Regions from separate parts of the Pseudomonas sp. RP-B7 genome, predicted to be linked through region 1. Evidence: riboswitches for the same ligand, from Rfam matches in the RefSeq annotation. Region 1 holds a riboswitch; each other region holds the start of a gene.
The links. A riboswitch is a leader RNA that binds a small molecule or an ion and turns the genes downstream of it on or off. The one in region 1 is predicted to bind cobalamin.
Positions count from the first base shown of each region.

Region 2: linked by a shared signal. The riboswitch ahead of OPU96_RS20600 (ABC transporter substrate-binding protein) and the one ahead of OPU96_RS02370 (CbtB domain-containing protein) in region 1 are both predicted to bind cobalamin.
Region 3: linked by a shared signal. The riboswitch ahead of cobO (cob(I)yrinic acid a,c-diamide adenosyltransferase) and the one ahead of OPU96_RS02370 (CbtB domain-containing protein) in region 1 are both predicted to bind cobalamin.

Region 1 covers NZ_JAPFHC010000001.1:545,557-550,934, reverse strand. The annotation lists gene nfuA (Fe-S biogenesis protein NfuA) at 1-61, shown strand, start outside; gene cobM (precorrin-4 C(11)-methyltransferase) at 191-937, opposite strand; gene OPU96_RS02380 (cobalamin biosynthesis protein) at 1,008-1,400, opposite strand; gene OPU96_RS02375 (CbtA family protein) at 1,397-2,095, opposite strand; gene OPU96_RS02370 (CbtB domain-containing protein) at 2,107-2,295, opposite strand; cobalamin riboswitch at 2,393-2,593, opposite strand; cobalamin riboswitch at 3,294-3,493, shown strand; gene cobW (cobalamin biosynthesis protein CobW) at 3,587-4,648, shown strand; gene cobN (cobaltochelatase subunit CobN) at 4,652-5,378, shown strand, end outside.
Region 2 covers NZ_JAPFHC010000024.1:82,892-88,269, reverse strand. The annotation lists gene ptrR (putrescine utilization regulator PtrR) at 1-484, opposite strand, end outside; gene OPU96_RS20610 (aldehyde dehydrogenase family protein) at 588-1,970, shown strand; gene OPU96_RS20605 (hypothetical protein) at 2,123-2,566, opposite strand; cobalamin riboswitch at 2,637-2,830, shown strand; gene OPU96_RS20600 (ABC transporter substrate-binding protein) at 2,948-3,958, shown strand; gene OPU96_RS20595 (FecCD family ABC transporter permease) at 3,955-4,959, shown strand; gene OPU96_RS20590 (ABC transporter ATP-binding protein) at 4,956-5,378, shown strand, end outside.
Region 3 covers NZ_JAPFHC010000002.1:167,442-172,819, reverse strand. The annotation lists gene OPU96_RS03590 (C40 family peptidase) at 1-532, shown strand, start outside; gene OPU96_RS03585 (PQQ-dependent sugar dehydrogenase) at 682-1,995, opposite strand; cobalamin riboswitch at 2,095-2,329, shown strand; gene cobO (cob(I)yrinic acid a,c-diamide adenosyltransferase) at 2,410-3,021, shown strand; gene OPU96_RS03575 (cobyrinic acid a,c-diamide synthase CobB) at 3,018-4,409, shown strand; gene bluB (5,6-dimethylbenzimidazole synthase) at 4,406-5,056, shown strand; gene cbiB (adenosylcobinamide-phosphate synthase CbiB) at 5,053-5,378, shown strand, end outside.

The DNA.
Region 1 (5,378 bases):
AGAGCTTAAAGGTGTACGTGACGTGACCGACCACACGCAGAAAGAAAACGCCTACTACTGAGTCAGGTGTTCACTGCGAAGAAAAAACGGCGCCCCGTGAGCGCCGTTTTTTTATGCATTATTTTCAACGCCTTACGCTGTTTTTCTAACAAATTGGTTTAGGTGTGGGAGTGGGCTTGCCCGTATTCCGTCAAGGGCGGTAAAGGTGTGCGTGGCCTGCCCGGTACAGCGACGACTCGCTGAAACTGTCACTGGCCAACACCCGGCCCACCACAATCAGTGCGGTACGCCGAAACCCCTTGGCTGCGACCTTCTCGGCAATGTTACTCAAGGTCCCGACCGCCCAATCCTGATCCGGCCACGTCGCCCGGTGCACCACCGCAATCGGGCAATCAGCGCCATAGTGCGGCAGCAGTTCAGCGACGATTTTCTCCAGATGGTTGACCCCCAGGTGAATCGCCATGGTCGTGCCGTGCCGCGCAAGGCTGTCGAAGTCCTCGCCGGGGGGCATGCTGGTCTTATCCGCATAACGGGTCAGGATGACGCTCTGGGCGATGTCCGGAAGCGTCAGTTCGGTCTCCAGTAGCGCCGCGCAGGCGGCCACGGCGGTGACGCCAGGGATGATCTGGAAAGGGATGCCCAGCTCGCGCAAACAGCGGATCTGCTCGCCAATCGCGCCATACAGGCTCGGATCGCCGGAGTGCACGCGTGCCACATCCTGGCCTTTGGCGTGGGCGGTTTTGATCAGTTCGATGATCTGTTCCAGATGCAACTCAGCGCTGTTGACGACGATTCCTGCCTGGTGACCTTCCAAAACCGCCGCTGGCACCAGGGAGCCGGCGTAGATGATCACCGGGCAACTGCGGATCAGCCGCTGGCCTTTTACGGTGATCAATTCCGGGTCGCCGGGGCCTGCGCCGATGAAGTAGACGGTCATGGGGAATTCCTGTTGAAAAGCGGGCGAGCATGAAGATTGCTCATGATCGGGAAGGGCGATTATCGGGATTTTAGTCGGCGCAAGCCAACGCAAAGGTGGCCTGGGAGGTTTTTTTGCGGGTGATCAGCAGGCGCGCAGGGGCGCCAGTGAGGTGCTCGGCCAGTGCCAGGGCGGCGCTTTCGGCGATGCCGTAACAGCCGGTATGGGCGAAAGCGACAGCGGATCTGTGGCTCAGGCGGTCGGCATAAACCCCTAGCCCGGCCGCGCTGAAGCAGTGCAGTGGCAGGTTCAACAGCGCGGCCAGGGCGAGTAATCCGGGTTCATCACGTTTGCGATCAATACTCGCCAAGGCCGTAACGTGCCGGCGCTCGATACCACCCTCGGCGAGGGCGGCGTCGAACAGGCTCAGCAGGGTGTGAACATCACAACCCCGCTGGCAGCCCAGGCCGACCACCAGGGTCATGCCGAGTATTGATCGTCACGGTTGCGGCGGAACAGCCAGGCGCTGATCAGGCCCAGAGCCAGCCAGAACGCCACGTTGGTCAACTGCGATGCGATCTTGAACTGCGCTTCCAGCGCTTCTGGTGCCAGCATCGAATGCACTTCCGGTTGCGGTGCGCCAATCACGTGGGGAACCACCAGGATTGCCGCCCCCAGTGCTTTGAGCAGCCAGTTGCGACCGAATACGATCAGCGCGATACCGGCGGCGGTGGACGCTGCGGTACCGATCCACCACGTCTGGCGCAGTGCGAGGTCGGCGGCAGCCGTGCCCGGTAGCTCAGGCGGCAACCCCAGGGTCGGTGCCAGTACGAAGGTCGCGTAACCAGCCAGCCCCCACAGCAGCCCTTGGGCGGTGCGGGTTGGCGCGCGCAGGGTGTACAGGCCGGCGAGCATCAGTGCGAAACCGACCGCCACTACCAGGTTGCCACCTGTGGTAGAGAGCACGCGCTGCCAGCCGTCTTCCGGCTCCCAGGCTTCGGCGTCGTGGGTATGGGCAGCGGTGCCGGCGGTATGCTCGTGCATCACCTCGGCAGGGGCTTTTTCAAAGGTTTCCGCCTGCAAAATCAGCGGGGCGACCCAGAAACTTTGCAGCAGGGTCAGCAGCAGGGCGGCCAAAAGTCCGGTGAACCCTGCGGTTTGCGCAATACGCTTGATCATGTCGGCAGGTCTCAATGGCACGGGAACGCGGCGCTGTGGCGGGTATCGTGGGCAGCGTTGTGCACCGCCTCGATATGCGAGAAACCGGCGAAATACACCAGGCACGCGCCGAGGATCGACGCACCGATGGCGGCGGTCAGGCGTTGGCTCAGGGTAGAGGTGCGGCTGGCGGAGTGCGAGGTGCTGCTGATGATCGACATGGCGCGTCCCTTTCAGGTGTCTGGGTGAAACGAGCGCATGAAAACCCCGCGAGCCAGGCACGCAGGGTTCTGAACAGCGCCCGCCCACCGCGGGTTTGTTATCTGATTTTTTCGGGCCGGTCTCCGGGCTTGCGAGGGGCTCAATGCCTGAAAACGTCGCCTTCCCATGCCTTGGGCACAGTGGATATGACGTTTCGCTCGCTTACCGTTGCGGGGGCAGCACCGGACTGTCATGCGTACATGAGTCACCGGTTTCCCGTTTCACCCTTTGCAGGGCACCCGAAACAAGATGTGTAGGAGAGCATGGGGGTGGGAGGGGAGTCAATTGGGATGTGGTTTTTGGTGGTGGTGGTGGTGGTGTACATATCCGTTTCTTCGGTAACGGCCGCTTATGGTTCCGCTCTTACAGCGGGTCACTTTGGAAAAGCCCCAAAGTAACCAAAGGGCTCTTGCCCCAACACTCGGCACCTCGCCTAGGCTCGGTGTGCCCTCACTCCGGCTTGAATCCGTGGGCCGCCGTCATGGGCCATCCCTGGCCCAGGACGGCTAACCCGGCGTCCTGCCGGGTTGCCCACGGATTCAAGCCTGCGTTCGGCCAGCGTGTTTAACGGGGCAAGTGAGATCAAAAGCCAGAGCGCGGCGGCCTTAGAGCCGACCGGTATTTTTTATGGTGTTCACCCTCGACTGTGGGATCTGGCTAGCCTGCGATGCAGGCGACTCGGTACATCAGACGCACCCAGTTGATGCCATCGCAGGCAAGCCAGCTCCCACAGGGGAACCCGCCCGCTTTCTCGATCAGGCCGGCTGTCAGGCCGCCCAAATCCATGTCGGATTAAGGGCGCACCGAGCCTGGGTGAGGTGCCGAGTGTTGGGGCAAGAGCCCTTTGGTTACTTTTGGGCTCTTTCCTAAAGTGAGCTGCCGTAAGGAGTCGCCGTTACCTAAATAACGGATATGTACACGAACCCAACCCCATCATTGACCATCCCCCAAGCACTGCGTAGCCTTGCACCCTCGAGGTTCTTCGGCCCAGGCCGAAGCTAAGAAGGGAACGCGGTCCAAGCCGCGGCTGCCCCCGCAACTGTAAAGGGTCCAGTTGACTGCCACGCCACTGCCGACAAGGCGGGAAGGCGCAGCCAGCGCCGGTCGCAAGACCTGCAAGCCCCAAGCCAGGAGACCTGCCTCGCAATCGATTTTTCAATTCAACCGGGCGGGGTGATCCGGTGACGAAATCCGCTGCTGCGCACTGTCGCAGGGCCTATCGTCCCGTATGCCCGCCCCCAAGGGCATCCGATGAAAACACTGGCCAAACTCCCCGTCACCATCGTTACCGGCTTTCTTGGCTCGGGCAAAACCACCTTGCTGCGCCATATGCTCGACAACGCCCAGGGCCGTCGCATCGCCGTGATCGTCAACGAATTCGGCGAGTTGGGCATTGACGGTGAAATCCTCAAGCAGTGCTCCATCGGTTGCACCGAAGAAGAAGCCAACGGCCGTGTCTACGAGCTGGCCAACGGCTGCCTGTGCTGCACCGTGCAGGAAGAGTTCTTCCCGGTGATGCGCGAGCTGGTTGCCCGGCGCGGCGACCTCGACCATATCCTCATTGAAACCTCCGGCCTGGCTCTGCCAAAACCCCTGGTACAAGCCTTCCAATGGCCGGAAATCCGTAGCGCCTGCACGGTTGACGCGGTGATCACCGTGGTCGATAGCCCAGCCGTGGCCGCCGGCACCTTCGCCGCATTCCCGGACCAAGTCGACGCCCAGCGCAAACTCGACCCGAACCTGGACCACGAATCGCCGCTGCACGAGTTGTTCGCCGACCAACTGGCCAGCGCCGACTTGGTGATCCTCAACAAATCCGACCTGATCAGCCCGGAAGACCTGGCCCGTGTGCGCCTGGAAGTCGCCGAAGAACTGCCGCCAGCCGTGAAGATCATCGAAGCCAGCAGCGGCCGTCTGCCGCTGGACGTGCTGATTGGCCTGGGCGCCGGCGCCGAAGAGCATATCGACGCTCGCCACAGCCATCACGATCATCACCACGAAGGTGAAGACGACCACGACCACGACGCCTTCGACTCGATTTCCATCGACCTGCCGCAAGCCGACGAGGCGCTTTTGCTCGACGCCCTGACCCAGTTGGTGGTGCAACACGGCATCCTGCGCGTCAAAGGCTTCGCCGCGATCCCGAACAAGCCGATGCGCCTGCTGATCCAGGGCGTAGGCACGCGTTTCGATAAGCACTTCGATCGCGCCTGGGCTGCCGACGAAGCACGCATCACACGTCTGGTACTGATCGGTCAGGACCTCGATGCGGCGGGTCTCGAAGCGCAACTGCGCGCTGCGCTCAGCGTTTAACCCATGCACCTGCTCAGGACCCAGCCCGGTGGTTTCGTCTCGGACGACAATATTGCCGACCTTGGCCAAACCCCCGCTGAACTGGTGATCCTGTGCAGCGGCGACTCCAGCCTGGCGCTGCTGGCCGAAGCGGCCCAGCAGTTGCCCGACGATTACCCGAGCCTGCGCCTGGCCAACCCCATGCAGGTGCAGAACCACGCCTCGGTCGACCTGTATGTCGACGAGGTGTTGCGCCACGCCAAGGTCATCCTGATCTCGCTGCATGGTGGCATCGGCTATTGGCGTTACGGTATCGAGCGTCTGGTGGAGCTGGCCGAACGCGGTGTACAACTGATCCTGGTGCCGGGCGACGATCGCCCCGACCCGGAACTCAGCGGTTTGAGCACCGTTGGCGCACAAGAACGTGATCGCCTGTGGCACTTCCTGCGCCAGGGTGGCTTGGGCAATGCGCTGGATTTCTATCGCTGCCTGGCCAGCGCTTACCTGGGGCGCGACTATGCCTGGGCCGAGCCGCAAACCCTGCCGCGCACGGCGATTTATCACCCGCACAAAGCCAACCCCCGTTTGAATGACTGGCAGGTGGATTGGCAGGCCGAGTTTCCGGTGGCCGCGGTGCTGTTCTACCGCTCTCACTTGCAGGCTGCCAATACCGGTTTTATCGATGTGTTTTGCCAACGCTTGCAGGCTGCGGGCCTGAACCCGTTGCCGATAGCGGTGGCCAGTTTGAAAG
Region 2 (5,378 bases), on a different contig from region 1:
CCTCCTCAAACACCGCCACGCCTTCCAGGGTCGCGTGCAACACCGGCCCATCGACAAACGCCGCCGCCAGGCGCCCCGATAGCACGCCTTCAATCATGGTGCCCGACGGTCCGGTGCTCAGGTCCAGCTCGACCTTGGTGTGTTTCTGGTTATACGCCGCGAGCAACGCCGGGATGCGCACCGCCGCCGTACTCTCCAGCGAGCCCAGGGCAAACGCACCCTGGGGCTCCTCCCCCGCCACCGTGGCGCGGGCCTCCTGCACCAGATCGAGAATGCGCCGCGCATAACCGAGGAAATTCCAGCCGGCCGGTGACAAGCGCAGGCGGCTTTTCTCGCGGATGAACAGTTCCACGCCCAGGTCCAGCTCCAGTTGCTTGATGCGGGTGGTCAGGTTCGACGGCACCCGATGAATCAACTGCGCGGCGGCGCTGATGCTGCCTTGCTCGGCAACGGCCTTGAAGATTTCCAGCTGCACCAGATCCAAGTCATTCTCCAATCGTGAATGTATTGCTCAATATTATTCAGTTTCCAGAAAAGAACCAGCCCCGTAACCTGAACTCAACTTATCCCTTGCGCAGGACGGTGCCATGAACGCAACTACCCACGCCCTCTCGATCAACCCGGCCAACGGTGAAACGGTCGGCAGCTACCCGTATGAAAGCGAGTCGCAGCTGAACGCCGCCCTCGACCGTGCCACCGCTGCCTTCCGCACCTGGCGCCACCAGCCGCTCAGCCAGCGCGCCGAACGGCTGCTGGCCCTGGCCGCCGCCCTGCGCGAACAAGCCGAAGAGATGGCGCAGATGATCACCCTGGAAATGGGCAAGCCCATCGCCCAGGCCCGCGCCGAAATCGAAAAATGCGCCCAGCTCAGTGACTGGTACGCCGCCCAGGGCCCGGCCATGCTCGCCCCGGAGCCGACCCTGGTGGACAACGGCAGCGCCCATATCGAATACCGCCCACTGGGCCCGATCCTCGCGGTGATGCCGTGGAACTTCCCGGTCTGGCAAGTGCTGCGCGGCGCCGTGCCGACAATGCTCGCCGGCAACACCTACGTGCTCAAGCACGCGCCGAACGTGATGGGCAGCGCCTACCTGATGCAGCAGGCATTCAAAAAAGCCGGCTTTGCTGAAGGCCTGTTCGAAGTGATCAACGTGACGACCGACGGCGTATCCAAAGCCATCGCCGACCCGCGCATCGCCGCCGTCACCCTCACCGGCAGCGTGCGCGCCGGTATGGCCATCGGCTCCCAGGCCGGTGCCGCGCTGAAAAAGTGTGTGCTGGAACTGGGCGGCTCCGACCCGTTCATCGTGCTCAACGACGCCGACCTTGACGCCGCGGTGCAAGCCGCCGTGATTGGACGCTTCCAGAACAGCGGGCAAGTCTGCGCCGCTGCCAAGCGTCTGATCATCGAAGCCGGCGTGGCCGAAGCCTTTACCGCCAAATTCCTCGCGGCCAGCCGTGCCCTGGTGATGGGCGACCCGACATCCGCCGCCACGTACATCGGCCCGATGGCCCGCTTCGACCTGCGCGACGAGCTGCACGGCCAGGTCCAGGCGACTCTTGAAGAAGGCGCGACCCTGCTACTGGGCGGCCATAAGGTCGCCGGTGCCGGCAACTACTATGAGCCGACCGTACTGGCAGGCGTCACCGACCAGATGACCTCGTTCAAACAGGAACTGTTCGGCCCGGTAGCCTCGATCATCACCGCCCGCGACGCCGACCACGCGGTAGCGCTGGCGAATGACAGCGAGTTCGGCCTGACCGCGAGCATCTTCACCACCGACGCGGCGAAGGCGCGGGATCTAGCCAACCGCCTGGAAACCGGCGGGATTTTCGTCAACGCCTTCAGCGTGTCCGACCCTCGGGTGGCGTTTGGCGGGATCAAGAAAAGCGGCTTTGGCCGTGAACTGTCACACTTCGGCGTGCGGGAATTCTGCAACGCGCAGACCGTGTGGCTGGACCGCAAATAACCCCCCGGCCGGGCTAACACCCTTGCCCCGCGCTGGGTGGCGAAGCCGCCCCAAATCCAGACAACCCGGTGTATCAGAAAGACCGAGGTGCCTGGGTTTGGGGCGGCTTCGCCACCCGGCGCGGGGCAAGCCCGCTCACTACAGACCGTTGGTCACTGGGTATTGATGAAGTGAAATTGCGCCCGGGCCTGTTCAACCGCGTGGCGCACTTTGTCCTGCTGCGCCTCACTGCCCGCGTAGTAGATATTCATCCCCTGCAAACCGAGGCCTTCGCAGGCGTTCTCAACAACCGCCACGTCGATTGAACTGCGCGCCCCAATGATCAAGAACCCACTGTCGCCCAGGCGCTGGGCGTTGAGCAGTTCTTGCCTGAGTTGGCCGGCATTCGCGCCGCCGCCCAGGACAGTCGCCAGCATGTCGCCGATCACACCATGGCTGGCGATCTTGACGCTGTGCAAACGCACCTTGTTGGCGCCGGCAGGCAGCGACATGACATGGGCAGTGGCGGCCTCGTCGAAAATCTGCGATTCGCTTTTACCCTGGGTCGCACAACCGGCGAGCAGGGTGATCAGGGCGAGGGCGACTAAACGTTTCACTGTATTTTCCTTGTATGGGGCGGTTCCGTGGCCGCGCATCATAAGAGACACGCGCCCTCACGTCCAAGATCGACTACCATACCGCGCCGGTTCCCCAACGGGACTAATAGGGAATCCGAAGCGCGGCCACCCGCGCCAATCGGAACTGCCCCCGCAACTGTAGGTGCTGAGCCTGCTCCCCACTGCCACTGGACGCTGTCCGGGAAGGCCGGAGCGTGGCGATGACGCATCAGTCAGGAGACCTGCCGGCCAAGCGTTATCACCAACCGGCGGGGTGTCCGGGAAGGGCATCCCTGGCCTGCCGGACCGGCAGCGTTCATGGCTGTATTTCCACTACCGTACCGCCCCAGCTCCCTGTACGGTCCCAACGGAGATTGCCCCATGCTGCCACGCATTACCGCCCTGCTCACCGGCCTGAGTGTTTGTGCCCTGGCCCACGCCGCGCCGACTGACTACCCGCTGACCCTGGAAAACTGCGGCAGCACCCTCACCTTCCAGCAAGCGCCGGCGCGCAGCGTGACCATCGGCCAGGCCGCCACCGAGATGCTTTATGCGTTGGGCGTGGGCGACAAAGTGGTCGGCACCTCACTGTGGTTCAACAGTGTGCTGCCGCAGTTCAAGGCACAGAACGAGCGCATCGAACGCCTGGCCGACAATGAGCCGAGCTTCGAAGCCGTGATCGCCAAGCGCCCGCAGTTGGTGGCCGCCGAGCTGGAATGGGTGGTCGGCGCACAAGGCGTGGTCGGCACCCGTGAGCAATTCCACGAACTGCAGATCCCCACCTACCTGCTGCCCTCCGACTGCGAAGGCAAGGACAACCTGGTGGGCGCCGACGGCACGCGGCTGGAGCCGTTCCGCATCGAGACCATCTACAAAAGCATCAGCCAACTGGCGGCGATCTTCGATGTGCAGGACCGCGGTCAACAGCTGAACGACGAACTCAAGGCGCGCCTGGCCAAGTCCGTCGCCACCGTGCGGAGCAAGGGCCTCAAGCAGGCCAGCGCACTGGTGTGGTTCTCCAGCGCCGAGCTGGCCAGCGACCCGTATGTCGCCGGGCACAAGGGCATTCCCGAATTCATGCTGCAAACCCTCGGCCTGCGCAACGTGGTGCAGTCCGATGAAGAATGGCCCGCCGTGGGCTGGGAAACCATCGCCAAGGCCAACCCGACCTTCCTCGTCATCGCCCGCATGGACCGCCGCCGCTACCCTGCCGACGACCATGAAAAGAAACTCGCCTTCCTGCGCAGCGACCCGGTCACCCGCAACATGGATGCGGTAAAAAACAACCGCATCATCATCCTCGACGCCCTGGCGTTGCAGGCCAGCATCCGCATGTTCGACGGCCTTGAGCAACTGGCCACGGCCATCGACGGCTACGACCTGCCGAAATGATTCGTGCCCTCCTCGCCCTGGCCCTACTCCTGGCCGCCGTGCTCGCCGGCGTGGCCATCGGCGAAACCGCCATCTCGCCGCAGGTCGTACTTCAGGTGCTGGCCAATAAACTGTGGGGCGCCGGCTACGTGCTCGACCCCATCGACGAAGGCGTAGTGTGGAACTACCGCCTGACCCGCGCGCTGGTCGCCGCCGCCTGCGGTGCCGGGCTGGCGACCTGCGGGGTGATCCTGCAATCGCTGCTGCGCAACCCGCTGGCCGACCCGTACCTGCTGGGCATCAGCGCCGGCGCCTCGACAGGTGCGGTGCTGGTGGCGCTGATCGGGGTGGGCGGCGGCTTGATTTCATTGTCGGCTGGCGCGTTTGTCGGCGCGATGGCGGCGTTTGCGCTGGTGATTTTATTGGCGCGGGCCAGCGGCTCGTCCAGCGGCACCGGGCAGATCATCCTCGCCGGCATTGCCGGTTCGCAGCTGTTCAACGCACTCACCGCATTCCTCATCACCAAATCCGCCAGCTCCGAACAGGCGCGCGGCATCATGTTCTGGCTGCTGGGCAACCTCAGCGGCGTGCGCTGGCCGTCGGTGTGGCTGGCGGTGCCGGTGGCGCTGGTGGGGTTGGCGGTGTGCCTGTGGCATCGCCGGGCGCTGGATGCGTTCACCTTTGGCACGGATTCGGCGGCGTCCCTGGGCATCCCGGTGCGCCGCGTGCAATTTGTGCTGGTGGGTTGCGCGGCGTTGGTGACGGCGGTGATGGTGTCGATTGTCGGCTCCATCGGCTTTGTCGGCTTGGTGATCCCCCATGCCGTGCGCCTGCTGCTCGGCACCGGGCATTCGCGCCTGCTGCCGGCCAGCGCGTTGGGGGGGGCGTTGTTCCTGATTGCCGCGGATGTGCTGTCGCGCACCTTGATCAAGGGCCAGGTGATCCCGGTGGGTGTGGTGACCGCGCTGGTAGGCGCGCCGGTGTTTGCGCTGATCCTGATCGGCCGGAGGAATGCGCGATGAGCGTGCTCAGTTGCCGTGGCCTGGGCTTCAGGGTGCGCGAAGCCGAGTTGCTGCGCGACATTCACCTGGAAGTGGAGCTGGGCGAGACCCTCGGTATCGTCGGGCCGAACGGTTCCGGCAAATCCACCCTGCTCAAGCTGCTCGCCGGGTTGCGTACCCCGGCGTGTGGCGACGTGCTGCTGGGCGGCCAGCGCCTCGGGCAGCTGTCGCGCCGCAGCATCGCGCAACAGTTGGCCGTGGTAGAGCAACAGGCCGACACCGATGACGCCATCCGCGTGTTCGACGCCGTGGCCCTGGGCCGCACGCCGTGGCTGTCGGCGCTGAGCCCGTGGTCGGATGCAGACGACGCCATCGTGCGCCAAGCCCTGCACGACGTGGACGCCACCCACCTGGCCCAACGCGCCTGGCGCAGCCTTTCC
Region 3 (5,378 bases), on a different contig from region 1:
GACCTCGGCCCGCCTGATTCTTATTGTTTGCGCCGCGCTCCTCAGCGCCTGCGCCAGCCGTCCACCGCCCGCTCCCGTAGCGGTGAAGCCCAAGCCGGTGTTCAACTATTCCACCCAGAATTTCTCGCCTGTCGCCGAAGACGTGCTCTTTCGCGCGCTCGGCCTGGTCGGTACGCCTTATCGCTGGGGCGGCAACACGCCGGACTCAGGCTTTGATTGCAGCGGCCTGATCGGTTTTGTCTACCGCGATGCGGCCGGCATCTCCCTGCCACGCACCACCCGCGAACTGATCGTGATGCGCGCCCAGGATGTGAGTGAAGAGAACCTGCAAACCGGTGATCTGCTGTTCTTTGCCACCGGCGGCGGCTCACAGGTCAGCCATGCCGGCATCTATGTGGGCGAGGGCCGCTTCGTGCACGCGCCGCAAACCGGCGGCACGGTGAAGCTGGACACCTTGTCCAAGGCGTATTGGCAGAATGCTTACCTGAGCGCCAAGCGCGTGTTGCCAGGGAATCTGGCACGTAATCCCTGAGCTGACAGAGATCTGAATGTGGGAGCGGGCTTGTGTGGGAGCGGGCTTGCTCGCGAAGGCGCCGGATCAGACCACACATCTGTGACTGACACACCGCCTTCGCGAGCAAGCCCGCTCCCACATGGGTTTTGTGGTGGTCTGAAGCCTGTCTACTTAGCCGCCGACACCCGCCACACCTTATTTCCCACATCATCTGCCACCAGCAAATCCCCCTGCTGATCAATCACCACGCCCACCGGCCGGCCCATGGCTTTCTCATCTTTGTCGAGGAACCCGGTCAGCACATCCACCGGCTGTCCCTTGGGCTGGCCAGCCTCGAACGGTACGAAGATCACCTTGTAGCCACTGTGGGGCTTGCGATTCCACGAACCATGCTGGCCGATGAATGCGCCATTCGTGAAGGGGGCGGGCAATTTGCTGTTCTCGGCAAACGTCAGTCCCAGCGAGGCGGTATGCGGGCCTACGGCGTAGTATGGTGCAATCGCCTTGGCCACCAGGTCGAGGTTTTGCGGATTGACTCGCGCATCCACATGCTGTCCGTAGTAGCTGAACGGCCAGCCATAGAAGGCGCCATCCTGAACCGAGGTGATGTAGTCCGGCACCAGGTCGCTACCGATTTCATCGCGCTCGTTCACCGCCGTCCACAGCTTGCCGCTTTGTGGTTCCCAGGCCATGCCGTTAGGGTTGCGCAGGCCCGAGGCGAAAATGCGGTGCTGGCCGCTGGCGCGGTCTACTTCCCAGATCGCCGCCCGGCCTTCTTCTGCCTGCAGGCCGTTTTCACCAACGTTGCTGTTGGAGCCTACGCTTACATACAGCTTGCGGCCGTCTTTGCTCGCCACCACGTTCTTGGTCCAGTGGTGGTTGATGCTGCCGCCGGGTAGGTCGACCACCTTGGTACCGGCTGCCTTGATCGCGGTTGCTCCCGGTTGGTAGGGGAAGCGCAGCAGCTTGTCCGAGTCCGCCACATACAGATCATTGCCCACCAGGGTCATGCCGAAGGGCGAATTGAGGTTTTCAAGAAATACTGTCCGGGTCTCGGCGATGCCATCGTGGTCGGCATCGCGCAGCAACGTGATGCGGTTCGGGCTAGGCACACCTGCACCGGCTCGGCCCATGACCTTTTCCATCACCCAGCCACGAATGCCCTTTGAGTCATCGGGTTTGGGCGGCGCATTGGTTTCTGCCACCAGTACGTCGCCATTGGGCAGCACATACAGCCAGCGCGGGTGGTCCAGGCCCTCGGCAAACGCCGCCACCTGGGTGCCCGCGGCGGGAGTTGGCTTCGCACCCGCAGGCCAGCCGATGGCTGGCGCGATGTTTACCGTGGGGATCAGGGTCTTGTTCGGCTCCGGTAGCTTGGGGGAAGGCCCGGTTCCGTCAGACACTTGCAAGGTCGAACTTTCACCGCAGGCGGCGAGGGCGCCTGCGAACATGATCAGTAGGGCAAGTCGGGTCTTGTGCATGTTTTTCTCCTGGGTACCTGCAAGGGTAGAGGCATGCAGCGGTCCGATGGTTCAAGTGCGAAGCCGGCTTTAATTGACGCTCCACCCCCAACCCTCTACCCTTCGCGACTTGTTCCAGGTGCTCTGTGACCCACGGGTCGACCGAGTGAAACAGGGAAGCCGGTGAGTGAGCGCACTTGTACACAGTGCTGCCGCGATCCCGGCGCTGCCCCCGCAACGGTAAATGAGTCAAGACCCTGCTTTCTGCCACTGTATCGCCCCGCGATATGGGAAGGCGCAGCGTCGGCGATCGCCACTCATGAGCCCGGAGACCGGCCTGAAACATCCAACAGCATCACGGTGGGCGATGCTTGGCTGTCTGTTTTGTCTTTTTCCTGCCCGCCGTTTTTTGTCCAGCCCCAACGGAGAGCTGCCATGACCGATTCCCCTGAACGCGACGAACGCCACCTGGCGCGCATGCTGCGCAAAAAAGCCGTGATCGACGAGCGCATCGCCAACTCGCCCAACGAATGCGGTTTGCTGCTGGTGCTCACCGGCAACGGCAAAGGCAAGAGCAGCTCTGCGTTCGGCATGCTGGCTCGGGCCATGGGCCACGGCATGCAGTGCGGTGTGGTGCAGTTCATCAAGGGGCGCAACAGCACGGGCGAAGAGCTGTTCTTCCGCCGCTTCCCTGAGCAAGTGCGTTTTCACGTCATGGGCGAAGGCTTCACCTGGGAAACCCAGGACCGCCAACGTGACATCGCCGCCGCCGAAGCCGCCTGGGCGGTGTCCCGCGAGCTGCTGCAAGATCCCACCATCGGCCTTGTCGTCCTTGACGAACTGAACATCGCCCTCAAACACGGCTACCTCGATCTGGACCAAGTACTCAGCGACCTGCAAGCCCGTCCGCCGATGCAACACGTAGTGGTCACCGGCCGTGGCGCCAAGCCCGAGCTGATCGAAATGGGCGACACCGTCACCGAAATGGGCATGCTCAAGCACGCGTTCCAGGCCGGTATCAAGGCACAGAAGGGCGTCGAACTTTGAATCAGCCCCGTCATTGCCCGGCCGTCTTGATCGCCGCACCGGCGTCCGGCCAGGGCAAAACCACCGTCACCGCCGCGCTCGCCCGTTTGCACCGCAACCTGGGGCGCAAGGTGCGCGTGTTCAAATGCGGGCCGGACTTTCTCGACCCGATGATCCACGAGCGCGCCAGTGGTGCGCCGGTGTATCAATTGGACATGTGGATGGTGGGAGAGCAGGAAAGTCGTCGCCTGTTGTGGGAAGCCGCCGGCGAGGCAGACCTGATCCTCATTGAAGGCGTGATGGGCCTGTTCGACGGCACGCCGTCCAGCGCTGACCTGGCGCGCCACTTTGGCGTGCCGGTGCTCGGTGTGATCGACGGCACCGCCATGGCCCAGACCTTCGGCGCCCTCGCGCTGGGCCTGGCGCGTTATCAGCCGGACCTGCCGTTCGCCGGCGTGCTGGCCAACCGCGTGGGCACGCTGCGCCACGCACAATTGCTCGAAGGCAGTCTGACCGAAGGCCTGCGCTGGTACGGGGCGCTGTCCCGCGAGACCGGGATCGAATTGCCCAGCCGCCACCTGGGCCTGGTACAAGCCAGCGAACTGAATGACCTCGACCTGCGCCTCGATGCCGCCGCCCAAGCCCTGGGCAGCAGTTGCGAAGTCGCATTGCCGCCGCCGGTGACGTTCGCTGCGCCGCAGATCATTGAGGCCGAGCCGTTGCTCAACGGCGTACGCATTGCCGTGGCTCGCGACGAAGCCTTCGCCTTCACCTACGGCGCCAGCCTCGATCTGTTGCGGGCGATGGGCGCCGAGTTGCACTTCTTCTCGCCGATCCATGACCGCCAATTGCCTGACGCCGACAGCCTGTATCTGCCGGGTGGTTACCCGGAATTGCATCACCAGGCGCTGTCGGAAAACACCGCGATGCTCGATGCGATCCGTGCCCATCACGCTGCTGGCAAACCACTGCTCGCCGAGTGCGGCGGCATGTTGTACCTGCTGGACTCGCTCACCGATGTCGACGGCCAGCGCGCCGAGTTGCTCGGTCTGCTGCAGGGCGATGCCGTGATGCAAAAGAAACTGGCCGCCCTGGCCCTGCAAAATGTCGAACTGCCGGAAGGCACATTGCGCGGTCACACCTATCACCACTCCCTGACCAGCACCGACTGCACGCCGATTGCCCGTGGCGTGAGCCCCAACGGTGGGCGTGGTGCCGAGGCGGTTTTCCGACAGGGGCGGATGACGGCTTCCTACGTGCACTTTTACTTTCCGTCGAATCCGGCGGCGGTGGCGGCACTGTTTGCGCCAGACCGGGAGGGCGCTATCGCAGGCAAGCCAGCTCCCACAGGGGATCGCGTCGAAACCCAATCCAATGTGGGAGCGGGCTTGCCCGCGAAGAGGCCATGACCGACAACGCCTTCCCAGAGGCCGACCGCCAGGCCGTCTACCGCGCCATCGCCGAACGCCGCGACATGCGCCACTTCAGCGGCGGCACCGTCGCGCCTGAACTGCTGCAGCGCCTGCTCCAGGCCGCACACCAGGCGCCCAGCGTCGGCCTGATGCAACCCTGGCGCTTCATCCGTATCAGCGACCGCCAACTGCGTGGGCAAATCCAGCAACTGGTGGAAGAAGAACGCATCCGCACCGCCGAAGCCCTGGGCGAGCGCTCCGACGAATTCATGAAGCTCAAGGTCGAAGGCATCCACGATTGCGCCGAGGTATTGGTAGCAGCGCTGATGGACGACCGCGAGCGCCACATCTTCGGTCGTCGCACCTTGCCGGAAATGGACATGGCCTCGCTGTCCTGTGCCATCCAGAACCTGTGGCTGGCTGCCCGCGTCGAAGGCCTGGGCATGGGCTGGGTCTCGCTGTTCGAGCCCCAGGCCCTGGCCGACCTGCTGGGCCTGCCGCCCGGCGCCAAACCCCTGGCCGTGCTGTGCCTGGGCCCGGTCGCTGCGTTCTACCCGGCGCCGATGTTGCAACTCGAAGGCTGGACCGAGCCGCGGCCGCTGAGTGACATGCTGTACGAAAATTCTTGGGGAGTGAGTCAATGAGTGTGGCCTTGCTGTGTGTCGCCGCAGTCGCGCTGGATGCGCTGCTGGGCGAACCCAGGCGCTGGCATCCGCTGGTGGCGTTCGGCAATTTCGCCGGGCGCATCGAGCAACGCTTCAACAGCGGTGGCCGGGGCTGGCGCAGCCATGGCGTGACCGCGTGGTTTATCGCCGTGGTGCCGTTGACCCTGCTGGCCACGGCTTTGTCGTGGGCGCCGTATATCGGCTGGATCTTGGAGATCCTGGCGTTGTACTGCGCCCTCGGCATGCGCAGCCTTGGCGAGCACGTGATCCCGGTCGCCCAGGCGCTGCGCAGTGATGACCT